Variovorax paradoxus: one gene and its partner. The protein of the gene in region 1 interacts with the protein of each later gene in a pairwise test. Links are inferred from orthologs where the notes say so. Each region holds a gene or a part of one and is shown on either strand. Other genes may lie near its edges.

Evidence for each region.
Region 2: the proteins of cysK (region 1) and cysE interact in binary tests that used the Escherichia coli proteins (3 or more experiments, as listed by UniProt). The link is inferred for Variovorax paradoxus from one-to-one orthologs.

What each region holds. Positions count from the first base shown.
Region 1 is NZ_CP045644.1:542,843-553,809, reverse strand. The notes cover bases 3,989-6,786. They hold cysK (cysteine synthase A), read right to left. Parts: upstream 5,949-6,786; coding sequence 5,028-5,948; downstream 3,989-5,027. Other genes in these bases: hmpA (NO-inducible flavohemoprotein), read right to left, coding at 6,045-6,786; GFK26_RS02450 (NAD(P)/FAD-dependent oxidoreductase), read right to left, coding at 3,989-4,954. Also shown: GFK26_RS02470 (IgaA/UmoB family intracellular growth attenuator), read left to right, coding at 1-513; protease HtpX, read left to right, coding at 672-1,544; GFK26_RS02460 (ProQ/FinO family protein), read right to left, coding at 1,635-2,645; GFK26_RS02455 (VUT family protein), read right to left, coding at 2,757-3,305; more of GFK26_RS02450, read right to left, coding at 3,308-3,988; more of hmpA, read right to left, coding at 6,787-7,229; nitric oxide reductase transcriptional regulator NorR, read left to right, coding at 7,365-8,933; GFK26_RS02425 (MarR family winged helix-turn-helix transcriptional regulator), read left to right, coding at 9,522-9,965; GFK26_RS02420 (FUSC family protein), read left to right, coding at 9,966-10,967.
Region 2 is NZ_CP045644.1:3,716,942-3,727,917, reverse strand. Bases 4,693-7,499 are described here. They hold cysE (serine O-acetyltransferase), read right to left. Parts: upstream 6,578-7,499; coding sequence 5,807-6,577; downstream 4,693-5,806. Other genes in these bases: GFK26_RS17000 (RNA methyltransferase), read right to left, coding at 6,666-7,397; GFK26_RS17010 (3-deoxy-7-phosphoheptulonate synthase), read right to left, coding at 4,693-5,715. Outside these bases: GFK26_RS17030 (spore coat U domain-containing protein), read right to left, coding at 1-530; GFK26_RS17025 (fimbria/pilus outer membrane usher protein), read right to left, coding at 518-2,935; GFK26_RS17020 (molecular chaperone), read right to left, coding at 2,892-3,641; GFK26_RS17015 (spore coat U domain-containing protein), read right to left, coding at 3,656-4,117; more of GFK26_RS17010, read right to left, coding at 4,591-4,692; GFK26_RS16995 (inositol monophosphatase family protein), read left to right, coding at 7,530-8,582; GFK26_RS16990 (FUSC family protein), read left to right, coding at 8,582-10,822; GFK26_RS16985 (mechanosensitive ion channel family protein), read left to right, coding at 10,822-10,976.

The DNA of each region.
Region 1 (10,967 bases):
GTCGACAGCGTGGTGGCCGCGAAGATCGAGGCCGCGCGTCCTGCCATCGTGCCCGCGCAGGGCGGCGTGCTGCTGGCGTCTTCCATGCGCATCGACAACGCGCCGGTGCAGCAGCCCGGCGAAGGCAACGACGATGTGCCGGGCGCGACCGCGGGCGCGGCCGACGTCGCCGAAGACGACAGCGACACCGACAGTTCCCTCCTCGGCCGCTGGGCCCGCCTGCAGCGCAACGCCACGGCGGAAGGCCTGAAGCCCTTCACCCTCGAAGGCCTCGTCACCGCCAGCGGCAAGGACGCCGCCGGCACGCCGTGGGTGCGCATCGACCCGAGCCTCGATGCTTCGCGCATGACCGCGGCGGGCGCGCACGTGCTGTGGTGGCTGTTCGCCGTGGGGCTGGTGCTGGTCAACGGCCTGCTGTTCGCGCTGCGCTGGACGCAGAGCAGTCGCCGCCGCGCCCGGCTCGACGCCGACATCGCCACCCGCCCGGCGCCGGGCACCAGCGGCCTTTTCTGACAGGCCTTGACTCCGGCGGGGAATATCGGGGCGCCAGAACTTTTGCTCCTATCATGGCTCCACCGGATGCAACACCGAGGGCCTCCCCGCCGCGCGCGGCTTGAAGAGGGCCCCGGGGCCCTTATCTAGGTGGCAGATTTCCCCACGGAGAATTCAACTTGAAACGTATCCTTCTGTTTGTCCTGACCAACGTGATGGTCGTCGCGGTGCTCGGCGTGGTCGCCAGCCTGCTCGGCGTCAATCGCTTCCTCACGGCCAACGGCCTCAACCTCACGGCGCTGCTCGGCTTTGCGCTGATCATGGGCTTCGGCGGCGCGATCATCTCGCTGCTCATCAGCAAGCCCATGGCCAAGTGGACGGCCGGCCTGCGCATGATCGACAACCCCCAGTCGCCCGACGAGGCCTGGATCGTCGGCACCGTGCGCAAGTTCGCTGACAAGGCCGGCATCGGCATGCCCGAGGTCGGCATCTTCGAAGGCGAGCCCAATGCCTTCGCCACCGGCGCGTTCAAGAACTCGTCGCTCGTGGCCGTGTCCACCGGCCTGCTGCAGGGCATGACGCGCGAAGAGGTCGAGGCCGTCATCGGCCACGAAGTCGCGCACATCGCCAACGGCGACATGGTCACGATGACGCTGATCCAGGGCGTGATGAACACCTTTGTCGTGTTCCTCTCGCGCGTGATCGGCTACGCGGTCGACAGCTTCCTTCGCCGCGGCGACGACCGCTCGTCGGGCCCCGGCATCGGCTACTACGTGAGCACCATCGTGCTGGACATCGTGCTCGGTTTTGCCGCCGCGATCGTGGTGGCCTGGTTCTCGCGCCAGCGTGAGTTCCGCGCCGACGCCGGCGCCGCCGCCCTCATGGGCAACCGCCAGCCGATGATGAACGCACTCGCCCGCCTGGGCGGCCTGCCGGCCGGTGAACTGCCGAAGGCGGTCGAAGCCATGGGCATCACGGGCGCGATGGGCAAGCTGTTTGCCACGCATCCGCCGATCGAAGAGCGCATTGCTGCGCTGCAGAACGCGCGCTGAGCCAACTGCCAGGGACGGCCAGCGCCGTCGCCATGAAAAAAGCCGCCACAGTGATGTGGCGGCTTTTTTCGTTGGGACTGGCGCGTGGCGTCAGTCTGCGGCGGGTGCTGCGGGCGCGGCCGGTGCGGCTTCTGCTTCGGGCGCAGCAGCCTGCACTTCAGTCGCTTCCGGTTCTGGTGCTGCTGCCGCAGCAGCCGCGGCAGCTTCTGCCGCCGCCGCGGCCCGCTTCTGATCGTCGCGCACGCGCTGCAGCGTGCGCGTCACGTCGGCGGGCTTCATGCCGTACATGTCGGCGAACTCCTGTTCGCTGCGGCCGCTGGCTTCGAAGGCACGCAGCAGGGCTTCGCGCTTGGCGGCCTGCTGGGCGAGTTCGGCCAGGGCTTCGTCGACGATGGCGTTGTTGTTGGCGTCGCGCGAGCGCACCAGCACGGCATACGCTTCGTGGTCGAGGCCCGAGGCTTCGATGGCCTTGGCGATGCGCGTCACCAGCTGCGGACGCAGGTCTTCGCCGGGGTTGCGGTGCGAGCGGCGGCGGTGCAGCTCGAGGATGGCGTGGTGCACGTGCTCGGGCGCGACCGGGTCGAGCGCGTTGCCGTCGAGGTCATGGCGCGCATGGCCGGCGGCCACGCTCTCCAGGTAGCGCGTGGAGCGCGCATGCTGGCCCATCGCGACCTTCAGGTCTTCGGCCTTGAAGTCTTCGGGATGGCGCGCGATCAGCTCTTCGTACACGCCGAGCTTGAGCGGCACGAAGCGCGCGCCGAAGAGCTGCGGGTACAGCGCGAACAGGCGCTCGAGCACCGGGTTGACCTTGCGCGGTGCGCGCTGGGCTTCCGGTTGCTGTTGTTGTTGCTGCGGGCCGCGCGGCTTGCGCCCTTGCTGCGGCTGCTGCTGCCCGTGCGGGCGCTGCTGCTTCGCCCGCGGCGGGCGTTGTTGCTGCTGCTGTGGCTGCGGGGGAGCAGGCTGCGCTGCCGACGCGTCAGCGCCTGCGTCGGTGCTGCCCGCGCCGGTCTTCAGCTGCTGGAGCTGCTCGGCCATGTCCGGGCGCTGGCGCCGTGCGTTGCGCGAGTTCGTGTTCGGGGCGGCGGTGGATGCGTCGGTCATACGGAAGGCTCGGCGATGGGCGCGAGGGATGGAAAAAGGAAGAAAAAGAACAACCGGTCCCGCGCGGTCAGCGCGGCCGGAACATCCTGCGGGTATTGTCAGGGCGGATCGTCATGCGCGTGCAGTGCCCCGGTCAGGGGTTTGCCGCCCGATCAGCAACCGGAACGGCAACAGCATCAGCACGCCGACGCCGAGCTTCACGCCCAGGTCGCCGAGCGCCCACGTGAGCCAGGGGCCGTCGGTGCCTGCGAAGGCGATGCCCCAGAAGACGATGCTGTCGAGCACGGCCGCGATCACCGTGGCCACGAGCGGCGCGCGCCACCAGAGGCCGCGGCGCAGGCGGTCGAACACGCGGATGTCGAGCAACTGCGAGGCGATGAAGGCCAGGCCCGAAGCGGCGGCGATGCGCGCCGGTGCGAGCAGCAGCGACACCGCCACGGCCACCGCGAAGCCGACCCACGCCACGCGCCGCGCCATGCCGGGGCCGAAGCGCCGGTTGACGAGGTCGCTCACGAGGTAGGCCACCGGGTAGGTGAAGGCGCCCCAGGTGAGCCAGTCGTTGATCGCGAACTGCACGAGGATGTTGGACGCGAGCACCACGGCGGCCATCGCCAGCGTGGCGACGGCCAGCTGGCCGGAGGAGGGACGGTGGAAGTGCATCGTCAAACCGCCGTGCCGAGCACGCTGCGCGCCACGGCCTCGGCCACCTTGATGCCGTCCACGCCGGCCGACAAAATGCCGCCTGCGTAGCTGGCGCCTTCGCCGGCCGGGTAGAGGCCGCGCACGTTGAGGCTCTGGAAGTCGTCGCCGCGCGTGATGCGGATCGGCGACGAGGTGCGCGTTTCCACGCCCGTGAGCACGGCGTCGTGCGTGTCGAAGCCCTTGATCTTGCGACCAAAGGCGGGGAAGGCTTCGCGCATCGCCTCGATGGCGTAGGCGGGCAGCGCCTGGTGCAGGTCGGTCGGCGTCACGCCGGGCTTGTACGACGGGATGATGCTGCCGAGTGCGGTCGACGGCTTGCCGGCGATGAAGTCGCCCACCAGCTGGCCGGGCGCGTGGTAGTTGCTGCCGCCGAGCACGTAGGCGTTGCTTTCGAGCTGGCGCTGCAGCGCAATGCCTGCGAGCGCATCGCCCGGGAAGTCCTTCGGGTCGATGCCCACCACGATGCCCGCGTTGGCATTGCGTTCGTTGCGCGAGTACTGGCTCATGCCGTTGGTGACCACGCGGCCCGGTTCGCTGGTGGCCGCGACCACGGTGCCGCCGGGGCACATGCAGAAGCTGTAGACCGAGCGGCCGTTGCTCGCGTGGTGCACCAGCTTGTAGTCGGCCGCGCCCAGCAGCGGATGGCCCGCATGGCGGCCCCAGCGGGCGCGGTCGATCAGGCCCTGCGGGTGCTCGACGCGGAAGCCGATCGAGAAGGGCTTGGCCTCGATGTACACGCCGCGCGCATGCAGCATCTCGAAGGTGTCGCGCGAGCTGTGGCCCAGCGCCATCACGACGTGGTCGGCGCGAAGCTCGCTGCTCTGGCCGGTCGTCTGGTCGAGCACGGTGAGGCCGCGCAAGTGCTTGCCGGTGGGGCCATCTTCGATGTGCACGTCGGTCACGCGCTGCTCGAAGCGGATCTCGCCGCCGAGCGCGACGATCTGCTCGCGGATGTTCTCGACCACCTTCACCAGCTTGAAGGTGCCGATGTGCGGGTGCGCGACGTACAGAATTTCGGGCGGCGCGCCGGCCTTCACGAACTCTTCCATCACCTTGCGGCCGAGGAAGCGCGGGTCCTTGATCTGGCTGTAGAGCTTGCCGTCCGAGAAGGTGCCGGCGCCGCCTTCGCCGAACTGCACGTTCGACTCGGGGTTGAGCACACTCTTGCGCCACAGGCCCCAGGTGTCGCGGGTGCGCTGGCGCACGGTCTTGCCGCGTTCGAGCACGATGGGCCTGAAGCCCATCTTCGCGAGCATCAGCGCCGCGAAGATGCCGCAGGGGCCGAAGCCGATCACCACGGGCCGCGGGGCGTCATTTCGATCCGCGGGCGCATGGCCCGGCGGCGTGTAGCGCATGTCGGGCGCGGGCTGGATGTGCGGGTGGCTGGCGTGCTTTGCGAGCAGCGCGGCTTCGAGTGCCGCGTCGGCCAGCTGCACGTCGCAGATGTAGACCGTGAGCAGGTCGACCTTGCGGGCGTCGAAGCTGCGCTTGTAGACGGTGTGGGAGGCGATCGCTTCAGTCGGAACGTCGAGCGTTCGGGCGATCAGGGTGACCAGCGCGTCAGGCGCGTGGTCGAGCGGGAGTTTGAGTTCGGAGATTCGCAGCATGTCGTGGGGCTTGTGGTTATCAAGCAGACCGACGATTTTAAGCGCCCAGGGCGCTATGAAACTTGTAGCTGCGTCAGGCGGGCAGGAAGCCCTCTACGGAGAGGTAGCGCTCGCCCGTGTCGTAGTTGAAGCCCAGCACCACCGCATCGGGTGCCAGCGAGGGCAGCTTCTGCGCAATGGCCGCGAGCGTCGCGCCCGACGAGATGCCGACCAGGATGCCTTCCTCGACCGCGCAGCGGCGCGCCATTTCGCGCGCCGGTTCGGCGTCGACCTGCAGCACGCCGTCGAGCAGCGAGGTGTCGAGGTTCTTCGGAATGAAGCCCGCACCGATGCCCTGGATGGGGTGGGGCGCCGGCGCGCCGCCCGAGATCACGGGCGAAGCCACGGGCTCGACCGCGAACACCTGCAGCTTGGGCCACTTCTTCTTGAGCACGCGTGCGACGCCCGTGATGTGGCCGCCCGTGCCCACGCCGGTGATGAGCACGTCGATGCCGTCAGGAAAGTCGGCCGCGATCTCTTCGGCCGTGGTGCGCACGTGCACGTCGACGTTCGCGGGGTTGTTGAACTGCTGCGGCATCCACGCGCCGGGCGTGCCGGCCACGATTTCCTCTGCGCGGGCGATCGAGGCCTTCATGCCGCCGGCGCGCGGCGTGAGGTCGAAGGTGGCGCCGTAGGCCAGCATGAGGCGGCGGCGCTCGACCGACATGCTGTCGGGCATCACCAGGATCAGCTTGTAGCCCTTGACGGCCGCGACCATCGCCAGGCCGATGCCGGTGTTGCCCGAGGTCGGCTCGACGATCGTGCCGCCGGGTTTCAGTGCGCCGCTTTTTTCCGCGTCTTCGACCATCGCGAGCGCGATGCGGTCCTTGATCGAGCCGCCGGGGTTGGCGCGCTCCGACTTGATCCAGACCTGCTGCTTCGCGTTACCGAACAGGCGGTTGATGCGGATGTGCGGCGTGTTGCCGATGGTCTGGAGGATGTTCTGGGCCTTCATGGAATCTCCTTGGATCAATTCAATGCGGTTTTTCGAGCGGACAGCGCGCATTGTGAGACCAGCCCGCGACTGTTTCAGCGCAGGGCTTTGCTTCCCTCAGGCCTCCAGGGCTTCCAGCGGGCCGAAGAACTCGTAGCGCAGCTGTTGCTTCGGCACGCCGAGCGCCAGCCCGTTGGCATACACGGCCTTCATGAACGGCTTCGGCCCGAGAAAGTACAGGTCGACGTCGCGGTCTTCCGGCAGCAGCCCGGCCAGCAGCTCGCGGGTGACGAAGCCGGTCGCGTGCGGCGTGTCGGTGTCGCGCGGCGTGTCGTAGACATACAGCGGCTTCACGTTCGCATGCCGCTGCGCGAGGGCATCGACGCGGGCGCGGAACGCATGCGCACCGCCGTGCCGCGCCGCATGGACGAAGTGCACCGGCCGGCCCGTGTGCGCCATCGATTCGAGCATGCTCATCGCGGGCGTGATGCCCACGCCGCCCGTCACCAGCACCAGCGGACGCGCCTGCTCGCCGGCGGGCAGCAGCACGAAGTCGCCGCACGGTGCCTGCACCTGCAGATGCGTGCCGACCACTGCGGCCTCGTGCAGCCAGTTCGAGGCGCGGCCGCCTTCTTCCTTCTTCACGCTGATGCGGTACCACGGCTTGCCCGGCGCGTCGGACAGCGAGTAGTTGCGCCGCACCGGCTGGCCGTCGATCTCCAGCACCAGCGTGAGGTACTGCCCCGGCGAGAACGCCAGCAGCGCGCCGCCGTCCACGGGCTCCAGGTAGAACGAGGTGATGACCTCGCTCTCGTCTTCGCGGCGCGCCACGCGGAACTCGCGCGTGCCACGCCATCCGCCGGTCTGCGCCGCGTTGGCGCTGTAGACGGCTTCTTCCGCCGCGATGAGCAACCCCGCCAGCGATTCGTAGGCCTCGCCCCACGCGGCGATCACCTCGTCGGTCGCGGCATCGCCGAGCACCTCCTTCACGGCGCGCAGCAGGTAGTGGCCGACGATTGGATAGTGCTCGGGCAGCACGCCCAGCGCCGCGTGCTTCTGGATGATCCGGGGCAGGGCGCCGGCGATCTCGTCCAGCCGGTCGATGTGCGCGCCGTACGCGATGACCGCCCCCGCCAGCGCGCGCGCCTGGGTACCGGCGGCCTGGTGTGCCTCGTTGAAGAAGGCCTTCACCTGCGGATGGCCCTCGAACATGATCTTGTAGAAGTGGCTGGTGATGGCCTCGCCGTGGGCCTTCAGCGCGGGCACGGTGGACTTGACGGTGGCGATGGTTTGCGGGTGCATGGTCTGGCGCTTCCTCTGTTGAGATGCCTTCGTCATCTCACGATCCGTGCCAGCCGAAAGGTCGCTGCAAGTGCTTGACGTCATTGGGGATTTATCAGGCGTGGTCAAATTAACCACAACATCTGCGTTGTACTTATGACCGCAAACAGTGTCGATTCGACCACCGAGCCCGAAGCCGAGGCCGCCCGCTACCGATCGCTGCTCGCCGCCGCGCGCGGGCTCGTTCGCTGCGATGCCGCCGCGCTGCTGCAGCTCGAGGTCGACGTGCTGAAACCCGTCGCGGTCGACGGCCTGAGCGATGAAACCCTCGGGCGCCAGTTTCCCGTCGCCGCCCATCCGCGTTTTGCGCGCCTGCTCGCCAGCGAACGCGGCCTGCGTTTCGCGCACGACAGCAACCTGCCCGACCCGTACGACGGCCTCGTCGCCGGCCAGCCGGGCATCCTGCCGGTGCACGACTGCATGGGCGCACCGCTGCGTTTGCGCGGCGCCCTCTGGGGCCTGCTCACGCTGGATGCGCTGGAGCCGCACGCCTTCGATGCCGTGAGCCCGGCGCAGATGGAGGCCTTGGTCACCCTCGTCGAAACCGGCATCGAGGCGGCCCACACGATCCGCGAGATGCAGGCGCGCGCGATGCGCGAGCAGGCCGTCGCACAGGCCCTGCGTGCAGGTCGCGGCGCGCCGCGCGAGCTGCTGGGCAGCAGCCCGGCGATGAAGCAGCTGTGCGACGAGATCGACACCGTCGCCGTGTCCGACCTCACGGTGCTGCTGCTCGGCGAAACCGGCGTCGGCAAGGACCTCGTCGCGCAGCGCCTGCACGCGCGCTCGCGGCGCAGCGAGCAGCCGCTCGTGCAGGTCAACTGCGCGGCGCTGCCCGAGACGCTGGCCGACAGCGAACTCTTCGGCCACAAGCGCGGCGCGTTCACCGGCGCCGTGCAGGACCGCGACGGCAAGTTCGAGATCGCCGACGGCGGCACGCTCTTTCTCGACGAGGTCGGCGAGCTGCCGCTGAGCGTGCAGGCCAAGCTGCTGCGCGTGCTGCAAAGCGGCGAGGTGCAGCGGCCCGGCAGCGACCGCATGCGCAAGGTCGACGTGCGCGTGATCGCGGCCACCAACCGCGACCTGCCCGCAGCGATTGCGCAGGGGCGGTTTCGTGCCGATCTGTACCACCGGCTGTCGGTCTATCCGCTCGTCGTCGCGCCGCTGCGCGAACGCGGGCGCGACGTGCTCGTGCTCGCCGGCAGCTTTCTCGAGGAGAACCAGCACCGGCTGGGCGCGCGCAACCTGCGGCTTTCGCCGGCATCGAAGGCCGCCCTGCTGGCGCACGGCTGGCCGGGCAACGTGCGCGAACTCGAGCATGTGATCAGCCGCGCCTCGCTGCGGGCGTTCAGGGAGCAGCCGCGCGGCTCGCGCTGGACGGCGATCGAGCCGCACCACCTGGCGCTGGAGTCCGCCGCCTCGACAGCGCCCGTGGCGGCGCCTGCGCGGGTCCCGGTGAACGAACACGCGGGGCTTGTGGTCGGGGGCGGCACGCTGCGCGAAGCGACCGAGGCCTTCCAGCGCGCGTGGCTCTCGGAAGTGCTCGCCCGCCACGGCGGCCGCGTGGCCAGCGCCGCGCGCGAGGCGGGCATGGACCGCAGCAACTTCCACCGAACGCTGCGCAAACTGGGCCTGATGCAGGCCGAGGACCACGAAGCGCCGGGCTGACGATCGCGGCATCGCCCGAAGGGTCATCGCGCGCCGGGCGATAATCGCGCCGTGAAGCACGCCAGACCGCCGCTGGTGCAAGCCCGAAAGGGACGACGCTGCGCCTTCGGGCAACAGCATCGGGTCGAAAGATCGCACTGGAGGAACGTCCGGACTGCACAGGACAGCGCAGGAGTTAACGACTCTCCACCGTGAGGTGAGGATCAGAGCAACAGAGACGAGCCGATTCAGTTCGGGTGAAACGGGCAATCTCTGCGCGCAGCAACACCAAGTAGGCCAGTATCGAGGTGGTTCCGCTGAGCTGGCGGGTAGGTGGCATCGAGCCGTTTGGCGACAAACGGCCCAGAGTAATGGCGGTCACGCCGGAATCTTCGCAAGAGGGTTCCGGTGCACAGAATCCGGCTTATCGGCGGGCTTCACACTTTTCTTCTTTCCCCCTTTTGTTTTTCCCGGTCGCCGGCGCCCCAGGCGGGCGCGCGCGTGGCTGCTGCACGGATCGGTAGTTACCCCTATAATAGATAGCAAGCTAACTAATTGCTATCCGACGTGACCGACCACAACCACTCCCAGAGCCGCGAGCACGCGCTCATGCACCTTGGCATGTCGTTCTCCACGCTGCAGCGCGCCTACCGCGCCGCGGCCGACAAGGCCGTGGCCCACGTCGGCGTGTCGCAGACGCTGGCCTGGCCGATCGTGATGATCGGCCGCATGGGCGACGGCATGCGCCAGGGCATGCTGGCCTCGGTGCTGGGCATCGAGGGGCCGTCGCTGGTTCGCTCGGTCGATCAGCTGGTCGAGGCGGGCCTCGTGCAGCGCATGGAAGATCCGGCCGACCGCCGCGCCAAGACGCTGCACCTCACGCCCGCGGGCGTGACCGCGTGCGCCACGCTCGAGGCCGCCTTGAGCCAGATGCGCAACACGCTGTTCGAAGGCATCGACGACGACGACATCGCCGCGTGCCTGCGCGTCTTCGGCACGCTCGAGGAGCGGCTCGGCCGCAACGCGCTGGCCACGCAGGAAGGCCGCAAGTAGATGACTGCGCTGCGCCTGCCGCGCTTCACCCGCGCGGAAGTCCTGTTCTCCGTCAAGAGCTTCGCCGCCGCGATGCTCGCGATGTACCTGGCGAGCCGCGCCGGCCTGCCGCGCCCGTTCTGGGCCTTGATGACGACCTACGTCGTCGCCCATCCGCTCGCAGGCGCGGTGCGTTCCAAGGCGGTGTACCGCTTCGTCGGCACGCTGATCGGCAGCACGGCGACGGTGCTGCTCGTGCCCGCGCTGTCCAACGCGCCCGAGCTGCTCACGCTGGTGCTCGCGCTGTGGGTCGGGCTGTGCCTGTACATCTCGCTGCTCGACCGCACGCCGCGCTCGTACGTCTTCATGCTCGCGGGCTACACGGCCGCGCTCATCGGCTTTCCGTCGGTGCAGACGCCGCTCGTGCTGTTCGACACCGCCGTGGCGCGCGTGGAAGAAATCGGCTTGGGCATCTTCTGCGCCACGCTGGTCCACAGCCTCGTGCTGCCCACGGGGCTTGCGCCCACCGTGCTGGGCCTGCTCGACCGCACGCTGAAAGACGCGCGCCAGTGGATCGGCGACCTGTTCCAGCCGGGCGACCGCAGCGCCTCCAAGGAGGCCGCTCCCCAGCGCCTGGACGACGACCGCCGCCGCCTCGCGGGCGACATCACGCAGCTGCGCCTGCTCTCGACCCACGTGCCCTTCGACACCACGCACCTGCGCTGGACCGCCGGCGCGATCCGCGCCATGCAGGACCGCGTGGCGGCGCTCACGCCCGCGCTGTCGGCGGTCGAAGACCGGCTGCAGGCGCTGGCGCAGGCCGAAGGCCGCCTCACGCCCGACGTCACCGCCGTGCTGGCACTGGCCGCGCAATGGCTGCGCGACGAAAGCGACCCGGCCGTCGACGCGTCGGCCCGCCTGCAGGCGCTGCGCCAGGCGATCGGTGCGCTCGGCACTGCACAGGACGCGGCGCTCACCCCCTGGGCTCGCGCGCTGCGCATCGGCCTCGCGGGCCGGCTCGAA
Region 2 (10,976 bases), 3.2 Mb from region 1 along the record:
GTGCAGCTGTCGGGCGCATTGCCGCTCTTCATGCCCCAGACGACCTCGGAGTTGTAGATGTTGGCCTGGTAGCCGCCCGCCGGCAGCGATTGCCCCGACGGCACGCGGCCATAGAGCGGGATGTTCAACGCGACGTTGCCGCCGCCGGCCGGCAGCACGAACGAGCCCCCCGCGCTGGCATAGGTGCCGCCGCCCGGCGGTGGGCCGACGATGCCGCTGCGGGTCGCGTCGGCATAGATGTTGTAGGCCATCTGCGCGCCGTTCCAGTTGGTCATGTAGCGCGGCGCGTAGCCGGCGATCTCGTTGCCCTGGGAGACGTACACGCAGTAGTTCATGTACATCGTCTGGCCGGTGTCGTTCTGGCAGGCGAAGCCGACCGTGGCGGTGGTGTCCGCCGCGGCCGACGCCGTGACGGTGCCGAAGGCGAAGCTCGGCTGGGTGGCGACCCAGCAGCTCGGGTCGGCATGCGCCGCGCCCATGGACAGCAGCCACGCGGACACCAGCGCCAGCACAAATCTCAACGTACGCATGTCAACCGCTCTTTCTGCAAACCACTGCCCTCGGGGCGCCGCCAGTCGAACCCTGCCTGGCACACCGCGCCGTCGGGCGTGCGAACGGCCAGCGTGTTGCGCGCGTCCAGCGTGTCCAGGTACACCCAGCCGTCATAGCCCACCACCGCCCCGCTGCCGCCCTGCGCGTTCACCTGCACGCGGCTGCCCAGCGGCAAGGGCTGGCCTTGTGCGTCCATCAGGGCCACGTGGGCGGCCCGCACGGGCGTGATGCTGAAATGCGCCCGCGCCCCCGACCGGCCGGCCGGCGTGATGAGGGCCTCGGCGCGCGCGATGCGCACGTCGGCGGGCAGGTCCATCGGGTCGATCGCCAGCTTGTTGTTCTGGTAGGCGTTCACCGGCACGACCAGCAGCAACCCGCTCGCATTCGTCTGCCCCACCGGTCGATTCTCGAGCTTCACGGGCACGCCGGCCACGCCGTCGGTGTCCACCACCGCAAAGGCGTCGTCGATGCGCCGCGCGGCCAGCACCCCGCCGCCCATCAGCACCAGCGCACCGCTGGCGCCCGCATAGGCGTAGCGGCTCGCGCGGCCTGCGCCCATCTCGCTCACGCCGGCCTGCACGCGGCCATAGGGGCCCAGGTAATTGACTTCGGCCTGCCCGCCGGTCGTACCGCCGCCCGTGCGCGCGGTGGCACGCCAGCCCCAGCCACCGTCGCCGAGGGGGGACTGCTGCGCGCTGACGGTGCCGACCGTGCCTTGGTCGCCGCTGCGCTGCACGCCGGCGCTCACGCTGGTCTGCGCGTCCCACGACCAACTCAGGCCGACGAAGATGCCGCGGTCGCTGCGCTTGTCCAGGTTCTGGTTCATGCCCACCGAGACCGAGGACGCGCGCCCGATCGAGCGGAACCAGTTGACGCTGGCGTAGCGCGACGCGCTCTGCCCCAACGGGCGCAGGTAGAGGTAGCTCACGCTGACGTTGCCCAGGCCGCCCATGTCGTAGCCCACGCTCGCGCTGGCGCTGCCCTTGGCCGGGGCCGAGCCGTAGGCCGTTGCCACGTCGCGGTAGTCGCCCTGCGTGCGCGTGCCGTTCAGGCCGACCGACAGGCGCTCCTGGCGCCAGAGGTAGCCCAGGCTGGTCTGCGTGCCGCTGCGGCTGCCACCCGGGGTGTCGGCGTCGTGCCGGCTGCCCGCCAGCGCCCCCGACAGCGTGCCCGCGGCGCCCAGTTGCCACACGCCGCCGGCGCCGGCCAGCGCCAGGCCGCGTGTCACTTCGCCATGGGCCTCCATCGTGAAGCTGTCGCTGAGGCCCCTGCGCCAGGTGCCGGTCAGCACCGGCTGCTTGCCGTAGTCGAAGGAGCGCAGGCCGTAGTTGCGGCGCACCACGCCCAGGTCGACCGTCCAATCGGTGAGGCCGGGCGCCAGCAGGCGGTTGCTGTCGAAGAGCGAAAAGCTCAGCGTGGCGGCGCGACCCAGCGCGTCGGTCACCACCACCTGCGCCGTGCCGGTGCTGTTGATGCGCGGCAGCGCGTTGAGCTGGAAGGGCCCCGCCGGCACCTGGCCGCTGTACTGGCGGATGCCGTCGATGAACAGCTCCACGTCCGAAGGCATCGTGGCCGAGCCGATGAAGCTGGGCAGCGGTGCGGTCTGCCGGTAAGGCTGCAGGCCGAAGTCGCGCGACAGCTGGATGCCGCCGATGCGCGTGGCGCGCGACCAGGGCACGGCGCCGGTGAGCGTGTCGCCCACGCGCAGGGTGAGCATCCTGTCGGGGAAGGCCATGCTCCAGGTGCTGTCCATGCGCACCGACTGGTCCTTCCAGCCCTGAGTGTCGTGCGTGCGCTGCATCAGCCAGGTGGTGCTGAGCACGCTGGCGCCGCGGAACGCGCGCAGCTCGCCGAAGGCGCTCAGGCTGGCGCTGTCGCCCGCGCCCCGCGTGCCATAGAGGTCGTAGTTCAGCAGCAGGCCGGTGGAGGTGCTCAGCGGCTGCGCGGTGACGGCCGCCTGCCCCACCGTGGCCGTGGGCAGCTGCAGCATCGCCAGCGGCGCGGTGAGCGTCAGTTGCTGGCGCGCGGCATCGTAGTCCGCGGCCAGTCCGGGCAGATCGCGCAGCGGCAGCCATTCGGCACCGTTGTCGGGCAAGGAGAAGCTCAGTTCGCGCAGCACCGCGCGCGAAGCCCACAAGGCGCCGGCTTCCAGACGAAACGGGTGCAGCCCGCGCGCCATGCCATTGAGACTGACCTCCAGGTACAGCGTCATGGCGCCCGGCACGGCCTGGGCGGCGGGCGCTGCCAGCGCGGGCAGCGCGGCCAGGGCGGTCAGGGCCAGCGCAAAAGGCGCCAGCGCGAACGGGGCCAGCCAGGCCCTCGCGACGTGCACGGCCTGCTCAGTTGGCCAGCGGCGCGAGATCGGCGGCTGTGTTTCTGCCATCGATCATGACCTGCCAGCGACCCGCGCCCGACACCGCGGCAGGCAGTGTCTTCAGCGGCCAGCGCATGGTGGCGCCGGGCAGCACATAGCCCAGCAAACCGTTGTAGGCGCTGACGGCACGGCCGTCCGCGCCGGTGAATACAAGGTCAGCCAGCTGGGCATGCACGCCGCCGCTGTTGCTGACTTCCAGCACGGCCTTGCCGTCCTCGCGGCGCAGGCTCCAGCGCAACTGCGCGGGGACCGGCTCTGCGCCTGCCGGCGCGACGAAGATGGGCAGCGAGTGCCGCATCACGAAGTTCAGGTTGCTCTTCTTGCCATCGGCCGCCGCGCCCGCCGCCTGGGGCACGGGCAGTTCGTCCACCAGCACGCGGTAGGCCTCTTCCGCCGCACCCGCGGGCGGCGGGCCGTTGCGGATCACGCGCACCAGTTGACGTCCGTTGACGGGCAGTTGCAGCAGGGGCGGACTGACGACCAGTCCGTCCGCCGGCTCCGTGCGGTCCTGTCCATCGACCTGCGTCCATCGGAAGACGCGGATCTGCGCATCGAGCGGCGCCGTCCCCGTGTTGCTCAGCCAGAGCCCGTCGCCCTGCCGTGTCGGCGCGAGCGTCAGGGTGACAGGCGAGACCTGCAGGCCGGCCGCCTGGACCGCACCGCCGCCGAGCAGGCATGCGCTCCACAGTCCCCCGATGGCAAGTGCACGTCTCACGATTCAGCGCGGGCTCAGTACGTGACCGTCACGGTCACGGTGTCGGCGTAGCTGTCCGGCGTGAAGTTGGCGTTGGTGTTCTTGGCGTAGACCGTGTGGGTGATCGCCGCACCGGTGCCCGAGCCGCCGACGACATTGGCGCCGGTGCCGGTGGTGTTGCCCCACACGGTGCTGTTGCCCGAGTTGGCGTACAGCGCGTAGGGCACCTTGTCGGTGTTGGTGGCCGAATTGGCGACGGACGACATGGCGCCCGTGCCGTTGGCCGTTCCGCCGTTGCCCGACGAAGGCAGCAAACCGACGGTGTACGGCGTGGTCTTGGAGCAGGTGACCGAGATGGTGTTGTTGCCCGTCTGGTCGATGGCCGTGGGCAGCACGGACGTGCCCAGGCTGATGTCGGAGCCGCTGCCGGCCGTCACCGAACAACTCTTGACGATGGTCATCTTGACCTGAAAGCTGGCACCGGCCGTCTCAGCCAAGGCTGAACCGGATGCGAAAGCGAGGGTGGCGGTAACCGCCGCGGCGACTGCGTGCTTGAACATGAGGGCGCTCCAAATGTAATGAATAAGACCTGTGAACCGGGTTTGTGTAATCATTTTTTAAACTATTTGATTACAAAGTGGCGCAAGGATGCCCCACAACCGGTCCGTTGGCCCTCAGATCCATGGAGGCCGGGCTCAAGTTTCGTGATGTAGTTCTCGTAACAATTGGAAAACTGTTTGCTTTGTTTACATTTTGCCAACAGTTCAAGGGTCGCATGCGTGCACGGAATGGGTGCATGACGTGGCCGAACGCCCGTTGCCGAAGTGAATTTCAACCCCGGCGGGGCTCGGCGGCTGCCGGGGCGCCCTCGTCTCCTTGATCCGGCTATGCGAAGCGCGCAGCCTTCACGGGCGCGCCAGGCCGCAGCCCAGCCCGAAGCGGCCGCGAGTGCCCCTGCGCCTCGCCGGTCTCAGGCCGTTGCCAGCCGCCGCCGCGCCTTCACCGCCGACGCCAGCCCTTCGAGCACCGGCACCGTCTGCGCAAAGCCGATGCAGGCGTCGGTGATCGACACGCCGTGCTTCAGCGCGACGCCGGGCTTCAGGTCCTGCCGGCCTTCTTCGAGATGGCTCTCGATCATGATCCCCGTGATGCGCCGCTCGCCGGCCGCGATCTGGGCGGCCACGTCTTCGGCGACCACGATCTGCCGCTGGTGCTGCTTGCTGCTGTTGCCGTGCGACACGTCGACCATCACTTGCGGGCGCAGGCCGTTCGCCAGCAGCGCCTCGCAGCTCGACGCGACATCGGCCGCCGAATAGTTGGGCGCCTTGCCGCCGCGCAGGATCACGTGGCAGTCGTCATTGCCGCGTGTCTCGAAGATCGCGGCCATGCCCATCTTGGTCATGCCCATGAAGGCATGCGGCGCGCGGGCCGCAAGAATGGCGTCGGCCGCCACCTTCACGCTGCCGTCGGTGCCGTTCTTGAAACCGACCGGGCAGCTCAGGCCCGACGCCAGCTGCCGGTGGCTCTGGCTCTCGGTGGTGCGCGCGCCGATGGCGCCCCAGGCGATCAGGTCGGCAATGAACTGCGGGCTCAGCAGGTCGAGAAACTCGGTGCCGGTCGGCAGGCCCAGCGTGGTCAGCTCCAGCAGCAGGCGCCGCGCGCGCTCCAGGCCTTCGTTGATGGCAAAGCTGCCGTCCAGGTGCGGGTCGTTGATGTAGCCCTTCCAGCCGACGGTGGTGCGCGGCTTCTCGAAGTAGGCGCGCATCACGATGACCAGGTCGTCCTGCAGCGAATCGGCCACCTTCTTCAGGCGCTGTGCATATTCGATGGCCTGGTCGTGGTCGTGGATGGAGCACGGGCCGACCACCACCACCAGCCGGTCGTCGCGGCCGTGCAGCACGTCGGCAATGGCCGCGCGGCTGCCTTCGACCAGCGCGAGCGTGTTGTCGCGCACGGGCACGCGCTCCTGCAGCAGCGCGGGGGTCATGAGGGGACGCACGGCGCCGATGCGCACGTCGTCGATGCGGGTGGTGTCGAGCGTGCTGTCGCGGGAGCCGACTTCGGCGTCATGGAGGGGGTCGTCGAGGCGGGGCATGGTCGTGGGTCTTGTGTCGAGGAGGGTTTCCTCGATTGTCCCCTCGAAGCCGGCCACCGCCGGCGCGACCCCGCCCCCCCCTCTCCCTCTTCTACTTGCCGATGAGCTGCGTGAGCTTGTCGGCCTCGAAGCTCTCGCCGCGCGCCGCATCGCCAGGCACGCAGTCCTTCGTGCCCGGCTGCGCCGACAGCTTCTCGATGGCCTGCCACAAGAGCGCGATCTGGTGCTCCTGGCTCGACGCGTTGTCGATCAGCCCGCGCATGGCCTGGCTCAGCGGGTCGTCGTCCTGCGTGATGCCGTAGGCCGTGAACTTCTGCGGCGCGGACACGTCGGCGCTCTCGCCCTCTTTCGACGGGATGATGCGCGCGGGAATGCCCACCGCGGTCGCCCCGGCCGGCACCGGCTTGATGACCACGGCGTTGCTGCCGATCTTGGCGCCGTCGCCGACGACGAAGCCGCCCAGCACCTTGGCGCCCGCGCTCACGACCACGTTCTTGCCCAGCGTCGGATGGCGCTTGGTGCCCTTGTAGAGCGAGGTGCCGCCCAAGGTCACGCCCTGGTAGATGGTGCAGCCGTCGCCGATCTCGGCGGTTTCGCCGACCACCACGCCCATGGCATGGTCGAAGAACACGCGCTCACCGAGCTTGGCGGCCGGGTGGATCTCGATGCCCGTGAGCCAGCGTGCGCAATGCGCGATGAAGCGGGCCGGCCACTTGAAACCGTGGGTCCAACAGGCGTGCGCCCAACGGTGCAGCACCACGGCGTGGAAGCCGGGATAGACCGTGATCACTTCCCAGGCGCTGCGGGCGGCGGGGTCGCGTTCGAGGATGCACCGGATGTCGGCGCGCAGGCGAGAGAACATCGCTGCCTTTGTTGTCGTTATATCGATAGGGGCCGGGCAGTCTAAAGCCGGGCGTCTTCGCGTACGCGCGATGGGGTTTTGCGGCGGCTCAGCTGCCGCGCGGCGGCCGGGTCGCGTCGCTCATGGCCTTGGCAATGCCGCGCAGGATGTGGATTTCCTCAGGCGTGGGCTGCGCGCGATTGAACAGTTGCTGCAGCCGCGGCATGAGCTTCTTGGGCGCCGCCGGGTCGAGAAAGCCGATGTCGACCAGCGAGCGCTCCCAGTGGTCGAGCATGCCGGCCACGGCCTGCGCGTCGGCCGCCTGCACCGGCGCGATGGCCTCGCGCACGCCGTAGCCGCCCAGCGCCAGGCGCCATTCGTAGGCCACCACCTGGATGGCCGCGCCCAGGTTGAGCGAGCCGAACTTCGGGTCGGTGGGAATGGTCAGCGCCACGTTGCAGCGGTAGACGTCCTCGTTGCGCATGCCGAAGCGCTCGGAACCGAACAGGAACGCCACGTGCTGGTCGCCCTGCTTGCCCAGCGGCTCCAGGTGCTCGCGCGGCGTGCGCGTGGGCGGGCCGAAGTCGCGCGGGATCATGGCGGTGGCGCACAGGTGGGTCACGCCGTCGAGCGCTTCATCGAGCGTCTCGACGATGCGCGCGTTGTTCAGCACGTCCAGGGCGCCGCTGGCGCGCTGGATGGTTTCCTCGCGCCGCAGCACGTTGGCCCAGCGGGGCGTCACCAGCACCAGGTCGTCGAAACCCATGGTCTTCATGGCGCGGGCGGCGGCGCCCACATTGCCGGCGTGGCTGGTCTGGATGAGGATGAAACGGGTGCGCATGACGGGTGGGGAAGACACAAACGGCCTGAGCCGGTAAAATGCCCGATTCTCGCCGCCCGCATCGCCGGGCCGCAGGGTCGCCCAGATTGCACTCTTGGGGACCTCTCCCACCCGTTCTTCTCACAATCCAGAATGTCGTCCCCCAACCTGCATCCTATGCTCAATGTGGCCGTCAAGGCCGCACGCGCCGCCGGCGCCATCATCAATCGCGCTGCCCTCGACGTCGAGGCCGTGCGCATCTCCCAGAAGCAGGTCAACGACTTCGTCACCGAAGTCGATCACGCCAGCGAGAAGGTCATCATCGAGACCTTACTGGGCGCGTACCCGGGGCACGGCATCCTGGCCGAAGAATCGGGCACCGAATACGGTGCCAAAGACTCCGAATTCGTCTGGATCATCGATCCGCTCGACGGCACCACCAATTTCATCCACGGCTTCCCGGTCTACTGCGTGTCGATCGCGCTGTCGGTGCGCGGCAAGATCGAGCAGGCGGTCGTTTTCGACCCGTCGCGCAACGACCTGTTCACAGCCACCAAGGGCCGCGGCGCCTACATGAACGAGCGCCGCATCCGCGTGTCCAAGCGCGTGAAGCTCAGCGAGTGCCTCATTTCCACCGGCTTCCCGTTCCGCACCGGTGACAACTTCAAGCAGTACCTGGCCATCATGGCGGACATGATGCCCCGCATGGCCGGCCTGCGCCGCCCCGGCGCCGCTGCGCTCGACCTGGCCTACGTGGCCGCCGGCTTCACCGACGGCTTCTTCGAAACCGGCCTGAACCCCTGGGACGTGGCCGCCGGCTCGCTGCTGGTGACCGAGGCCGGTGGTCTCATCGGCAACTTCACGGGCGAGCCCGACTTCCTCGACCAGCGTGAATGCCTGGCCGGCGCCCCGCGCGTGTACGGCCAGCTGGTGCCGCTGCTCGCCAAGTACTCCAAGTTCGCCAACGTGGACGACAAGCTGCGCGCCAGCGACCGCGTGCGCGCCGTGTCGGCCTCGACCCGCTCGACGCCCGACGACGCCTCGACCGACCTGTACGCCCGCAGCACCGTGACCGACCAGACCGCCGCCTCGCTCGACGGCAGCGTGGAAGCCCCCGCGGCTGCACCCGCCGCGCCGGCCGCCCCGCGCAAGCTCACCCGCATCAAGCGCGAGGCGCCCGCCGAGGGCGACGCCTCCGCCAAGTGATGACGGGGCCGGGCGCCGCCGCGCGGGTTCGCGCGGCGTTGCGCATTGCGCTGAGCCACTACGTCGCGAGCGGGCTCACCGTCGCGCTCGGCCTGCTCGTGATCTCGGGCGGGGTGCACCTGTGGCTGGGCACCCTGGCCGCCTCGGCCGCCGCCACTGGCGTGATCGTCACGGCACCGCCCGACCTGCCCGGCCCGCGCCGCGGCAAGTTTTTGCAGATGCTGCCGGCGCCGCTCATCGGCCTGCCGCTGTTCTTCGCGGTGCAGATGCTGCACGGCGCACCGATCCGCCTCGGGCTGCTGCTGGTGCCCGCCACCTTCATGGCCTTCGTGGCCATGGCCTGGGGCAAGCGCGGCATTCCCATCGCCATCGCGGTGATGTTCTCGATGATCTTCTCCATGGCCACGCCGGCCCCCGCCGGGCTGTCCGACGCCATCGCACGCACCACCGAGTTCGGCCTGGGCGCCGGCCTGTACGTGGTGTGGGCCACGCTGGCCAACCTGCTGCTCAACGGGCGCTATCGCACGCAGTCGATCGCCGACGTGCTGTTTTCGCTGGCCGCGCTCATGCGCACCGAGGCCAGCCAGTTCACGCCGCAGGACGAAACCCGCGACATCCGTGACACCCCCGCCTCTTTGCTGGGCCAGTTGCTGCGTGAGCAGGCCGCGCTGGCCGACCAGCTCCAGGCCACGCGCGACATCGTGCTCGAGTCGCCGCGCACGCCGCGCCGCCAGCGGATGGCCGGCATGCTCGTCATCGTGCTCGAGATGCGCGACCAGCTGCTCGCCAGCGAACTCGACCTCGATGCCCTGCGCGCCCATCCGTCGCACGCCCAGGCGCTGGTCGAGATGCGCCGCATCCTCGAAGAGCTGGCCGACGAAACCACCGGCCTGGCCGATGCGCTGCTCATGCGCCGCCACCCCGCCGCCGTGGCCGACCGCCGGCCGCGCCTGGCCGCCATCCACGTGACGGCCGACGACGAAGACACGCACGGCCAGATGGGCCCGTCGGCCGCCATGCTCGCGCGCGGCCTGGCCAGCCGCATTGGCCACATCAACGACGAGGTGCTGCGCCTCGCGGCCATGGCGCGCGGCGACGTCGAGCCCAACCTGGCCGTGGTGCGCGCCAACTGGCAGCTCTTCGTGAGCCCGACCGACTGGTCGCTGCGCCCTTTTCTCGCGCTGTGGCGCTGGGACGCGCCGCCGCTGCGCCACGCCATTCGTGCGGCGCTGGCCATCGCGGCCGGCTACGGCATCGCCGTGTCGATGCCCTGGGGTTCGCACGACTACTGGATTTTGCTGACCATCGTGGTGGTGCTGCGCGGCAGCCTCTCGCAGACCCTGGAACGGCGCAACAGTCGCGTCGCCGGCACGCTGCTGGGCTGCGTGCTCGCGGTGGGCCTGCTGTCGGCGCACCCCTCGGCGCTGATGCTGCTGGTGAGCGTGACCATCGCGCAGGCCATTGCCCACAGCTTCGCGGTGCGGCGCTACCTCGTCACCGCCGTGGCCGCCACCGTGCTGGGCCTGCTGCAGGCCCACATGCTGAACACCGGCACGGCGCCCATCTTTGCGCTGTTCGAACGCATCGCCGACACGCTCATCGGCGCCGCACTGGCCTGGGGCTTCTGCTACGTGCTGCCTTCGTGGGAGCGCACGCAGATCCCGGCGCTCGTGGCGCGCGTGCTCACCGCGCAGGCACGCCACGCGCGGCTCGCGCTCGGCCTGGGCCAACTGCAGGCCATCCAGAGCAGCCCCGAGCTCGAATGGCGGCTTGCGCGCCGCGAGGCCTACGACAGCCTTTCGGCGCTGGTGCAGGCCACGCAGCGTTCGCTCTCCGAACCGCGCGCCGTGCAGCCGCCGCTCGAACCGCTCGAGCATCTGCAGGCCCACAGCTACCAGCTGCTCGCGCAGCTCAGCGCCGTCAAGTCGATGCTCGTGCTGCGCCGCGACCGCCTCACGCCGGGCGACATCGAAGGCCCGCTCGTGCGCACCGCGCAACGCATCGAGGCCGCCCTGGGAACCATTCCGATCGCAGGGCCCTCTCACCCCGAGAGCACGGGTGCCACCACTGTCGGCGGCCCCATTCCCTTGCCTGACCCGTTCGACAACGACATCAGCCCCTGGCTGGTGCGCCGGCTCGACCTGGCCACGGCGCTCGCCACGCAGCTGCGCGACGACGCAGCGCGCATTCTTCAACCACTGAACGACAACACCCCAGAAGCAAAGACCACCACCGCCTGATGACCCAAGAGTTCCTTGCACACCCCTGGTTCGGCACCTGGATTGCCGCCCTGATCGCCGTTCCCCTCGCCCTTCTCGCCCACCGCATCGGTGGCATGGTCCTGCGGCGGATCACCCGCCCCGCCCCCGCCGTGCATGCGATGGTGGTCAACTG